4 regions of the Ruminococcus sp. SR1/5 genome follow, and region 4 is predicted to be linked to each of the others. Evidence: riboswitches for the same ligand, from Rfam matches in the RefSeq annotation. Region 4 holds a riboswitch; each other region holds the start of a gene.
What was found. Region 4 has a riboswitch for cobalamin ahead of CK1_RS09145 (sirohydrochlorin cobaltochelatase). Riboswitches for the same ligand answer to the same signal wherever they lie in the genome.

Region 1 (3,173 bases), 820 kb from region 4:
GATAAAATACATCGTCCCAGCTGATCAGTACCTAAAGGATATGCCGCCGACGGATTCTTTAATTTTATCGAAACATCCACAAGCAGTGGATCATGCGGCGCCAGTACAGGTGCAAAAATAGCTGCCAATGCAAAAATTATGACCACCATCAATCCTATTTTTGTTTTCGGTGACCGGAATACCTGTTTCCAGTACAGATTCTGGATCATGCTTTTTTCTGTTTTCTGCTTTCTTCTGCTTCCCATTCTATGATCTCTCCTTTACTTTAACTGGATTCGCCGGTCAATCGCAGAATAGGCGATATCCACAAGAAAATTTAATACTACAATGCCAACAGCCAGAATAAAGATAAAACATTGCAGCACCGGAGTGTCTTTTGAGATCACGGATTTCAATGCCAGATTTCCGATTCCCTGAATTGAAAAAATACTTTCTATCACAGCTGAGCCACAGAAAAAACCGATCACAATTGATACCAGACGTGTCAGCACAGGAATCAGGATATTTTTCAGACCATGACGCAAAATTACATTTACAGATGACAATCCCTTAGCTCTGCTGGCACGTATGTAATCCTGCTTCAGCACCTGTATCATATTGGTACGGATCAATCTCGTCATAATTCCAAAGAAACTGATATCCATGGCAAATGCCGCAAGAATCGGGATGCCTCCGGCATCTCCTCCGATCACGGAAATCACTTTTAGCTTTACTCCAAATATATAGAGCAGCATCAGACCGATCCAGAAAGACGGCATAGATACACTGAGGGACGACAAAATGCGAATGACTTTATCCAGAACTCTGTTTTCATAAATTGCCGACAAAATTCCAAGAGGGACTGACACGATCATCAACAATAAAAACGAAGTAACTGCCAGTTTAAATGTCTGTGGAAAATATCTTTTTAATTCCTCAAAAGCCGGTTTTCTGGTAGAATATGATTTTCCAAAATCGCCATGAAGTGCCTGATCCAGCCATTTCCCGTATTGTACCAGCACCGGCTGATCCAGTCCTTCCTCATGCCGTACTTCTTCTACCTGCTCCGGTGACGGATGCTCATATTTTTTCTCCGCCAGCACTCTGGCCGCATCACCTGCCGATATAAAACTCAGCATAAAAATAATAAATGTAACCGCCAGCACTACCGGAATCATAAATATAAAACGCTTTGCAATTACTTTTCCCATTTTCATTTCTCCTCATTTTTCATCTGTTTATTCGGTTAAAATAAAAAAAGCTGATATGATCCAGCATCATATCAGCACAAAAAACAAACCTCTACCTCAGGCAGAGCTTATTCCTTCTGTATCCCATCCGAATCAGAATTCTTCTGTCAAAAAGGCAAGTCTCCTGACTCCAGTTCTTCCTACTTACCATCTTCCCGGATCTCTCCAGTGATATTTTGGTTTTCGTCCCTGTCACAGTAGCGGTGGCTGTTCTGGCATTTCACCAGATTCCTTATTAAGTACTTTGTACACCCTTCTGACTATTCAATTTTCATAGTTGCAATGAATAAATATTATAATATCATACTTTTCTTTTTATATAAATAGTTTTTTGTCAAATATAAAATATCTGAACATTTCATAGTGAAACCCGGATATTTTCTGCCTGTATTATTATAAATCTCTTAAGTAAATAACATTATGTATGAACGGTGACTTCTTTATATTTCCGTATAATGATCATATAACTTACGAATAATAAAACAGCTGCGCTGCTCCATGCACAGATCTCTGCATAGTATATTCCATCTTCACCGATCAGTTTTGGCAGCAGCAGCGCAACACTGACACGCATTATAAATTCTGCAATGCCGCTGGCAAGCGGAATCAAAGTATTACCCAGGCCCTGGATAGCAGAACGATACACATACAGCAGATACAGCACCCACAAAAAGACAGCCATGATAAACAAATACTTATATGCTATATCCAATACCTGTCGGGTCTGATCCGGTTCACCGGATACAAACAGGGACAGTACATTACGTCCAAACAGTACCATCATGCCGGAAATGAAAGCCGAAGTGAGCACTGCCATATAAGTGCCGCTGCGCACGCCTTTTCGAATCCTCTGGTATTTTTTTGCACCAAGATTCTGGCCCACATAGGTTGTAATAGCATATCCATATGAAACGGCAGCCATCTCCAAAACCCCATACAGCTTGTTCGATGCCGTAAATCCCGCCACAAACAGAAAACCAAATCCATTGATCACATACTGTACCACAAGTCCTCCCACGGAGATGATCACATTCTGTATCGCAAGAGGAACCGCCAGTTCCAAAAGCCGCAGGCTCATAGAGGGCTGCCTGTAAAAGTCCTTCTTTTCCAGGCGGATATCCGGGATTTTACGTAATACGATCAAACAGTACAAGGCTGAAAATCCCTGTGCGATAACGGTCGCCACTGCTGCTCCGGCTATACCCCAGCCAAAAACCGCCACAAACAACAGATCCAGTCCCACATTGATCACTGCCGCCACTGTCATTGCGATCAACGGAGATCTGCTGTTTCCAAGTGCCCGAAGGATCGCTGCAAATATATTATAAGCAGCTATGATCGGGATTCCCGCAAAAATCAGCCGCAAATATAGCATTGTCAGATCAATGACATTATCCGGTGTCTGTAAAAATAAAAGAACATGATAAACTGTACCTTCACTTACTGCGAGTACGACCACAGACAGTAATGCTGTCATGATATAGCTTTTCGCTACTGCACATTTCAGATTTTCCTTTTCCCTTGCTCCATAATACTGAGATACAAGAATAGAAAAACCCTGTGTGATACCTGTCATGATCCCCAACACCAGCCATACCAGCCAATCTCCGGCACCTACTGCCGCCAGTGCCTTAACTCCTACCACTTGTCCGACGATCATGGTGTCTGCCATTGTATAAAACTGCTGAAAAATATTTCCAAGCATCATTGGTATGGCAAAAGTTATGATCAGTTTTCCGGGAGATCCGGCAGTCATATCTTTTTCATTAGTTCCCATAAGAGTCTCCTTTTCTTTTCATCCTTGACCGCTATTTTACAAGGGACTCTTACGAAACACAAGCCTATTTTTTCACAAAGTTTTTCTCATATTTTTGGTAGCTATTACATCTTTATGATCATTATTTTTAATGGATCATTTTTGCCACGCCTATCTTAAAACTCTTT
Region 2 (3,173 bases), 960 kb from region 4:
CCAGAAGCATTCCTATGGAAAAGGAAAGCAGATCAAGGCTGCTACTTATAAGACAACCGGACTGATGAGATATACCTGCCAGGTCTGCGGATACGAAAAGACGGAAACTATTCCTGTAATTGCACATACGCATAAATACACCTGGAAAACTACGGCAAAAGCTACGGTATTCCGTCCGGCGAAGCAGGAAGGAACCTGTTCCCTCTGCGGTAAAAAACAGACACGGAATTATGGAAGCAAATTAAAGGCAACTATAAAACTGAACGTATCCTCCATTACCCTGAAGCGGAAACAGGCCACCACAAAGGTGAAGGTTTCCATGGCATATGGAGATTCCATAAAGTCCTGGGTTTCCAGCAACAAAAAGATCGTGACCGTTGATAAGAAAGGAAAGATCAAAGCCGGAACCAAAACAGGAACGGCAAAGATCACCGTTACCTTAAAGAGTGGAAAGAAAGCGACTCTGAAAGTAAAAGTCCAGACTGCAAAGGTAAAGACTACGAAGATCAGCGGCCTCAAGAAAAAACTGACCATCAAGAAAGGAAAGAGTGTTACTTTAAAACCAGTGGTCAGCCCGATCACTTCCCAGGAGAAAGTGACCTACCGTTCTTCCAACAAGAAGATTGCAACAGTCAGCTCGAAGGGCGTGGTTAAAGGCCGGAGAAAAGGAACCGTTACCATCACAGTTAAATCTGGAAAGGTGACTAAAAAGATAAAAATTACAGTTAAGTAAACAGAGTAAGGGTGTAAAAGGTATCAAAAATCAAATAGTGTTTTTGGTACCTTTTCATCCGATAGAGGATAATTATGAAGCAACTGAAAAAAATATATTGGAAACGGATCGGGGTAATAGGAATCAGCTGTTTTATGCTTTTGTGGAGCTGTCTCCTTACGGGCTGTGGAATCGGAAAAGGGGATTCCGGAAAACCTGCTGCCTGTACCATTTCGATAGACTGCCAGACGATCCTTGACAATATCGGTGATCTAAAAGAAACCAAAAAAGAATTTGTCCCGGAAGACGGCTGGATACTTCCGGAAATGGAAGTTAAATTTACTACGGGCGATACCGTATTTGACATCTTAAAAAAGATCTGTGGGGAAAAAAACATCCAGCTCTCTTCCAAATATACCCCGTTATATAAAAGCTATTATGTGGAAGGCATCAATCAGCTTTATGAATTTGACTGCGGAAAAAATTCTGGCTGGATGTACAGTGTAAATGGAGAGTTCCCGAATTATGGGGCTTCCAGTTATAAGCCCAAAGATGGGGATAAGATTGAATGGAAGTATACCTGCAATCTTGGAAGTGATGTTGGAAACCCATACAAAGATAAGAAGTAAAGAAATTGTGAAAAATAGTTAAACTGGTATGAGATAAAGACCAGAAACATTGGCGAACATTGACAGAAATAAGGCGTATCGTTATAATTAGAATAACAAAAAAATCGAGCGTGGTTCGGCTGATGGCAGCCGATTTAAGGAAATCCGGTGCGATTCCGGAGCTGCTTTTCCCTGTGTGAAATGTATCGAATGAAAAACGCCTTATGAAAACATTTTGAGCCAGTATATCCAACACGTCAGGCAAAGAATACAAACATGTAAAAGATATACAGTTTGTATGATCCGAACGTTGGAAAGGAGATCATATGCGCTCACAAAATGATAAAGCAACATGGAGTATACTGCGATTTGATCATCGTACATTTACGGCACAGCTTGCCAGTATGCAAAGAAACAAACAGGTAGCAGCAATTCCTGAAAAATATATTTATATTGATGATTGCTGTTATAAGGGCAACGGGAAAATAAAAGAGATAATCCTGCCATCCGGCTGCAGAATCATAGGAAAGGAAGCTTTTGCAAGCTGCCAGCTCCGTAAGCCCGTTGTATTCCCACAGACCGTTAAAGAAATCAAAGAGAGTGCTTTTTCGGAAAATCATTCTCTCAGAGAAGTAACATTTCCGGCATCTTTGGAAATTTTAGGAGATTATAGTTATAAAGGATGCACAGCCCTTAAAAAGGTAGCATTTGAAACCAGTTCAGAATGCCGCAGGATTCCGGAGTGCTGTTTTCATTCCTGCACGCAGTTAAGTAAAGTGGTATTCCCGGAGCATTTAAAGAGTATAGGAAGAAGAGCTTTTTACCGCTGTAAGGAATTAAAGGAGATCACGCTGCCGGATACACTGGAAGAAATTGGTATGGAAGCCTTTTACTTCTGTGGCTTTGAAACCATAGTCTTACCAAAAGAAATTAAAAAATTAGATCAGAGGGCCTTTTTCGGATGTAAGAAATTGAAAGAGGTATATATTCCGGAAAATATCATGTATCTTGGAGAGGAAGTCTTTCATGGATGCAACCGGCTGGAATATCTGGAGATACATCATGATCCTGAGCATATTGGCTCAAAGATCGTGAACAAAAACTGCACGATACGTTGCAAAAAGGGAAGCAAAGTGGATTTGTACTGTGAAGAGCAGGGATTAAAGAGGGAGTACATTTAAACGTGTTATCAACAAATAAGACCGAGAAAAGAAACAGACAGCCTGCGGATCAATCCATCATTGATGCTTTTTCCACATGCCATCCATTTTTGAATTTTTTTTATTTTGCTGTAGTACTGTTATTTACTATGTTTAATCAGCATCCCGTCTTTATCTGCATTTCTTATGCGGGTGCTTTGTCTTATTCCGTCTTTCTGCTTGGAGGAAAAAGGACACTTAGGCAAAGCTTTCTCTTTACCCTTCCCAGTCTTTTGATCGTGGCTCTTCTGAATCCACTTTTCAATCATTATGGGGTCACGATGCTATATTATGTAGAAAGCAGTGGAAACTGGATCACTTTGGAGGCCTTAGTCTATGGAGTAGTCCTTGGAGCGGTCATGTTCGTAGTGATCCAGTGGTTTTCCTGTTATAATAAAGTTATGACAAGTGATAAATTTATTTACCTGTTTGGAAGGCTGATACCGGCCCTTTCTCTGATCCTTTCCATGGCACTTCGCTTTGTCCCCAGATTTACGGGGCAGCTGAAAGTGATCCGGAACGGTCAGAAATCCATGGGAAGGGATGTTTCAGAGGGCAGTCTTTTTAACCGCATCCGTGCGGGATTTAATATGCTGTCGATACTGGTCACATGGGCTTTGGAAAATGCCATAGAGACTTCGGATTCCATGCGGA
Region 3 (3,173 bases), 1.1 Mb from region 4:
AAAAGAATTTCAACCGGAAGAACTGAAGGGAAATGTGATCATCGTTCCACTGGTCAATGTCAGTGGCTTTGAGCATCGCACCATGAGTCTGGTCTATGAGGATGGCAAGAACCTGAACCGCGTTTTCCCCGGAGATCCTGAGGGAACAGCTGCAGATCGTATTGCCTATGCTATAGTGACAAAGCTTTTTTCCATAGCAGATTATTATATCGACCTGCATAGCGGAGATGGGTTCGAACAGCTTCATCCCTATGTTTATTATGTAGGGGTTGTAGATGAAAAGACAGCAGAGAAATCATTACATATGGCACGGCATATCGGCGTAAAATATGTGGTCCGTTCCACAACCGCCACAGGTGGCGCCTACAATTATGCTTCTTCTCTTGGAATTCCAAGTATTCTCATCGAAAGAGGCGGACACAGCTACTGGACCTGGGAGGAAGTAGAACAGGATAAAAGAGACGTCCGTCACCTTGTTTTTCATCTCCAGGGAAAGAAATGTCATGGTCTGAAGCATTACCGTCAGATGCTTCTTGAAAATGTAGTCTATGAATATGCGCCGTATACAGGATGCTGGTATCCGTCCAAGAAGCCTGGAGAATACTTTTTTAAGGGGGAAGAACTGGGTGAACTGAGAGATTACTATGGGAATTTACTTTACACATCTATTGCAACTGAAAACGGAGTCGTACTTTATCAAACAGCCAGTCTGAACATTATTGAAGACGGACCAATGATCGCATATGCAGCGATCACGGAGACTCTGACCTGATAGTAAACAACCCTTTCAGAACGCTTCTGTCTGAAATCATATTGAAACAGTAAGAAAACCGGGTTTTACCATTTGCTATTCTATTTATAAAAATAGCGAGGTAAACTCCGTGTTTTTTTAGCAGATCAGATAAATCCAATTGTCAAATCCCCCATGGGGGATATATACAATTCAAGCATCTTTAACAAAATTTATGAGTTTTCTAAAAATATAACATTTTTCCATAGACATAAACTATAGTTTTATCATATAATGTTTTAGTAATTTGACAGCATTTGCTGATTTTCACATCAGCCGTTGTAAGTTCTGAGAGGATTAATAGGGAAACCGGTGTAAATCCGGTACGATCCCGTCACTGTAAGGGGGAATCCTCAGACAAAGTACCACTGGTCGAGTACGTGAGAAATAGACCGGGAAGGTGTCTGAGGGTAAGGATCCTAAGTCAGGAGACCTGCTTGCAATTGTTTTAAAATGATTCTTACGGAAGATAGGAAGCATATTTATTTTGTGTGCCCGTATTTCGTCACGGGCTTTTTTCGTGCAAATTTTCTAAAATTCCATGCATATTCTGCATATTAAGAATCCAATAGTTTTTTTATCTAACTAAATTAAAACGGCAATGTTAAAATCGCATCAAATGAGGAAAGGAGTAAAACGTGACAAAGAAACAAGTAGGAAAAAGATTTCTCCAGATCATCATTGTTTTATTTGGAATCAGCTTTTTCACATTTGGACTGACCTACCTGTCACCTGGTGATCCTGCGGAGATCATGCTGACAGAGTGTGGTAATCTTCCTACACCAGAGCTTCTGGAACAGACAAGACATGAGCTTGGCCTTGATCAGCCCTTTCTCGTGCAGTATGGTTCCTGGTTGAAGGGTGTTGTTACAGGAGATATGGGACAGTCCTATTCTTTCAAAATGCCGGTAACAGATAAACTGGTATCCTGTTTCTGGCCGACGCTGAGGATGTCGTTGCTGGCACTTCTGATGATGGTCATTATTTCCATACCGCTTGGAATCCTGGCCGCTGTATATCAGAACAAATTCCCGGATTATTTTGTGAGAGGAATTACCTTTGTGGGAGTATCTGTTCCAAGCTTCTGGCTGGGCCTGATCCTTCTCAGCATCTTTGGTGTTCAGCTTCGCTGGATCAATGTTGCAGGAGGCAGTACGGATTTTAAATCCATGATCCTCCCGGCGCTGACTCTTGCACTTGCCATGTCTGCAAAATATACCAGACAGGTAAGAAGTGCAGTACTGGAGGAACTTCACCAGGATTATGTCACAGGTGCAAGAATGCGTGGAATCAAGGAAAGCGTCATTCTCTGGAAACACGTCCTTCCTAACGTAATGCTTCCTCTGGTAACATTGCTGGGACTTTCCCTTGGAAGTCTTCTGGGAGGTACTGCAGTTGTAGAGATCATTTACAACTGGCCTGGAATGGGAAATATGGCAGTAAAAGCAATTTCCTGTCGTGACTATCCTCTTGTACAGGGCTATGTACTCTGGATCGCAATCCTGTACATGTGCATCAACCTGCTTGTGGATCTGTCCTATACTTATCTCGATCCAAGACTTAAGGAGGATAGATAATTGAAAAAGGTATTACGAACATTCAAAGAAAATAAACAGTTCACTCTTTTCTTCATTCTGGGTCTCGTGGTGATCGGAATTGCGATCTTTGCGCCGCAGCTCTCACCATATGATCCACTGGATGCAGTTATGACCGAATCACTGCAGGAGCCAAGCTCCGCTCATCCGTTCGGAACGGATAAGCTTGGACGAGATCTTCTTTCCCGTGTTATCTTCGGAACAAGAACCTCTCTGATCATGACCTTATGTCTGGTTGCAGTGATCTTTGGCATCGGTACATTTTTAGGAGTTATTGCCGGATATTTCGGCGGCGTTGTGGATGCAGTGATCATGCGTATCGCAGATATGATGATCTCCTTCCCTGGGCTTGTACTGGCCATTGCCATTGCCGGTATGCTTGGACCAAACCTGGTCAATGCCGTTATCTCCATTGCGGCTGTAAGCTGGACAAAATATGCCCGTCTTGCACGAAGTATGGTTTTGAAAGTCAAGAAGAGTCTTTACATAGAGGCAGCTATAGTAAACGGAACAAAGACCTGGAAAATTCTTCTTGTACACATTCTTCCCAACATGGTAACCCAGATGGTGGTAACTGCGGCAGCAGATATCGGAACCATGATGCTGGAGCTGGCTTCCCTTTCATTCCTGGGATTTGGTGCAACTGCGCCGACACCGGAGTGGGGACTGATGCTGAATGAAGGAAGAACCTACATGGCAAAGGCGCCATGGCTTATGATCTACCCTGGTATCGCTATCGTGATCTGTGTTGTTGTTTTCAACATGCTTGGAGACAGCATCCGTGATGT
Region 4 (3,173 bases):
AGGAGATGAGCGTTACGAGGGAACTTACTGTATCATCTCCGCAGGACGAAGCGGAAGTAAATGGATGGAGACGGTATGTACAGAGCTTAAGATCCCGACTCTTTCCAACCGTGTGGACATCGGAGTCCGTGTGGAGCTTCCGGCAGAGGTTTTCAGCCGTCTGACAGATGAGCTTTATGAGAGCAAGATTGTTTACAGAACTGAGAAGTTTGAGGATATGGTCCGTACCTTCTGCATGAACCCGCGAGGTGTTGTCGTGAATGAAAATACCAACGGTATCATCACAGTAAACGGTCACAGCTACGAAGATCCGGCAAAGCATACCAACAATACAAACTTTGCCCTTCTGGTATCCAAGCATTTCTCAGAGCCGTTCCATGACAGCAACGGATACGGTGAGAGCATTGCAAGACTTTCCAATATGCTTGGCGGTGGTGTTATGGTACAGCGGTTTGGAGATCTGATCCGCGGAAGACGAAGCACAAAAGCCCGTATTGAGGAAAGTTTCGTAACACCTACACTTTCTGCGACACCGGGAGATTTAAGTCTTGTTATGCCGAAACGTATCCTGGATGGCATCATCGAGATGATCTATGCTCTGGATAAGATCGCACCGGGAACCGCGGATGACGATACTTTGCTTTATGGCGTGGAGGTTAAATTCTACAACATGGAGGTTGAGATCGACGAAAATCTGGAAACCTGCCACAAGGGTCTCTTTGTTATCGGAGACTGCAGCGGCGTGACCCATTCTCTGTCCCATGCATCTGCCAGCGGAGTCTACGTAGCCAGATACCTGGAGCAGGAGTATTTTAACAGATAAACTGCAAAGCAGTTTATCTGTTATGAGCAAGTAGCGAAGCGGATTGCGAATATCCAGTGTAAGACAGTCCTTTTCTGATATCAGGGTGATGACAGAAAGGGGCTGTTTTTTATGCAGGATGTGCATGAATATTGGAGAAAGTATTCTGATAATAACTGACAGATACAGGGAGAAAACCGGTTACTGTTCACTGGTAATATTTCGCGAGGTGTTTTTGGTGAGCGAAGATCACAGAAAACCGTGAATCGTCTGACATCAATCTTGACAAATTTATGAGTTTGTGGTAAAAGTTAGATAACCAGGTAAAAGAAAATATGTGCAAATGTTATAATGATAAGGTTGCATCCAGTCGGATGTGCAAAAGAGAATCCGGTGAGAATCCGGAACGATACCGTCACTGTGAAAGGGGAGTTGCTTTTATAACCACTGGGAGACCGGGAAGGGAAAGCAGCGTGGAACCAAGTCAGGAGAACTGCCTTATTGTGAGATTCAGGGATTCGCGGTTTACGAATCGGTATTCTCCATAACAATACAGAACTTCTTTTTATGTATTTGTATTGCGCAGAGAATCATGTGTGAGCAGGCGGCCGCAGAGAGCTGCTGCTTTTTTGTACATATCAGTATTCTGGAAATACATGAAAAGAGGACAATGAGAAATGAAAAGAAAAACAATGTTAGCTCTGATGCTCGCAGTTTCCATGACATGCTCTATGGGTGCGGCTACAACAGCAATGGCAGCAGAGGATTCTGCTACAGAAGAGAACGCTGAGGCAGCTGATACCACAGAGGCTTCTGATGCAGATCAGGAAGCAGCAGATAATGTAGCAGCTCTGATCGACAAGATCTATGTACAGGAAAGAAACGACACAACAGATGAGGACTGCAAGGCAGCCAAAGAAGCATGGGATGCTCTGACAGATGCTCAGAAAGAACTGGTAGAGGGTGAGAATGCAGATCCGGATTATTTCGGACGTGACACAGGAGATGCTTCCAAGGACGATCCGCGTAACCAGGATGAGATCGGTGAGAATGAACTTCTTGTTGTAAGCTTTGGTACTTCCTTCAATGACAGCCGTGCAGAGGATGTCAAGGGAATCGAGGATGCTCTTGCAGAAGCTTATCCGGACTGGTCTGTAAGAAGAGCATTTACAGCACAGATCATCATCAACCATGTAGAGGCAAGAGATGATGAAGTGATCGATAACATGCAGCAGGCTCTTGACCGTGCAGTAGAGAATGGTGTTAAGAATCTGGTTGTACAGCCTACCCATCTGATGCATGGTGCTGAGTACGATGAGATGACAGAAGCGATCAATGGCTATAAAGATAAATTCGAGTCTGTAGCTATCGCAGAGCCAATGCTCGGTGAGGTTGGAGACGATGCAACTGTGATCAATGATGACAAGAAAGCCGTTGCTCAGGCGATCACAGATACGGCTTGCAAAGAGGCCGGATTTGACAGCATGGATGCAGCAGCTGAGGCTGGCACAGCATTCGTATTCATGGGACATGGAACATCTCATACAGCTAACGTTACATACGATCAGATGCAGACACAGATGGAAAACCTTGGATTGAAGAACGCATTCATCGGTACTGTAGAGGGTAAGCCGGAAGATACAGCCTGCGACAAGGTTATCGAGAAGGTAAAAGAAGCAGGATACAAGAACGTTGTTCTTCGTCCGCTGATGGTTGTTGCCGGAGACCATGCAAATAACGATATGGCCGGTGATGAGGAGGATTCCTGGAAGAGCCAGTTTGTAGCATCCGGAAACTTCGATAAGGTTGACTGCCAGATCGAGGGTCTTGGAAGAATCGAAGCAGTTGAGAAGCTTTATGTAGAGCATACAAAGGCAGCCATCGATTCTCTGGGAAGCACTGAGGAGTCCGCAGATTCTGATGCAGCAGCAGATACAGAGGCTGATTCTGCTGAGGAGTCCGCAGAATAATAAATATAAAAATATCTGAGTGAGTTCAGATACCTATAAGAAATCAATGTAACTGCCCGGAAAGATCAGGAAGACTGTTTTCCGGGCAGATTGCTGTATCTATGGAAGGGAGAAGATTATCATGAAAAAACGCTATGTAAACTTAATTCTTGCAATGGCAAGTGCATCAGTCCTGGTGCTGGGCTCTGTGCCTGCGATGGCAAAAACAGATGAAACAAAAACAGAGTCCGGTGAGGAAGCAGAAGCTTCCGAAGAAAAGGATACAGATGCAGCCAAAGCAGATACCCTGGAAGATGGCGTTTATACAGCAGAGTTTGGTACAGACAGCAGCATGTTTCATGTAAATGAGGCCAATGACAAAAAAGGAGAGCTCACGGTCAAAGATGGTAAAATGACCATCC

Region 1: it holds a riboswitch for cobalamin, as region 4 does, so the genes downstream of both, CK1_RS13000 (ABC transporter permease) here and CK1_RS09145 (sirohydrochlorin cobaltochelatase) in region 4, are expected to answer to the same signal.
Region 2: it holds a riboswitch for cobalamin, as region 4 does, so the genes downstream of both, CK1_RS04295 (leucine-rich repeat domain-containing protein) here and CK1_RS09145 (sirohydrochlorin cobaltochelatase) in region 4, are expected to answer to the same signal.
Region 3: it holds a riboswitch for cobalamin, as region 4 does, so the genes downstream of both, nikB (nickel ABC transporter permease) here and CK1_RS09145 (sirohydrochlorin cobaltochelatase) in region 4, are expected to answer to the same signal.

Annotation. Positions count from the first base shown of each region.
Region 1 is NC_021014.1:2,612,554-2,615,726, forward strand. Features, by position in the region: gene CK1_RS12995 (ABC transporter permease) at 1-245, opposite strand, end outside; gene CK1_RS13000 (ABC transporter permease) at 261-1,190, opposite strand; cobalamin riboswitch at 1,327-1,500, opposite strand; gene CK1_RS13005 (MATE family efflux transporter) at 1,648-3,006, opposite strand; partial or broken gene CK1_RS13010 (ABC-2 transporter permease) at 3,162-3,173, opposite strand, start outside.
Region 2 is NC_021014.1:827,914-831,086, forward strand. Features, by position in the region: gene CK1_RS04285 (Ig-like domain-containing protein) at 1-733, shown strand, start outside; gene CK1_RS04290 (DUF4430 domain-containing protein) at 808-1,341, shown strand; cobalamin riboswitch at 1,436-1,591, shown strand; gene CK1_RS04295 (leucine-rich repeat domain-containing protein) at 1,647-2,501, shown strand; gene CK1_RS04300 (energy-coupling factor transporter transmembrane component T) at 2,801-3,173, shown strand, end outside.
Region 3 is NC_021014.1:680,958-684,130, forward strand. Features, by position in the region: gene CK1_RS03435 (M14 family metallopeptidase) at 1-772, shown strand, start outside; cobalamin riboswitch at 1,057-1,245, shown strand; gene nikB (nickel ABC transporter permease) at 1,429-2,367, shown strand; gene nikC (nickel transporter permease) at 2,368-3,173, shown strand, end outside.
Region 4 is NC_021014.1:1,791,903-1,795,075, reverse strand. Features, by position in the region: gene CK1_RS09150 (NAD(P)/FAD-dependent oxidoreductase) at 1-823, shown strand, start outside; cobalamin riboswitch at 1,143-1,317, shown strand; gene CK1_RS09145 (sirohydrochlorin cobaltochelatase) at 1,480-2,772, shown strand; gene CK1_RS09140 (hypothetical protein) at 2,894-3,173, shown strand, end outside.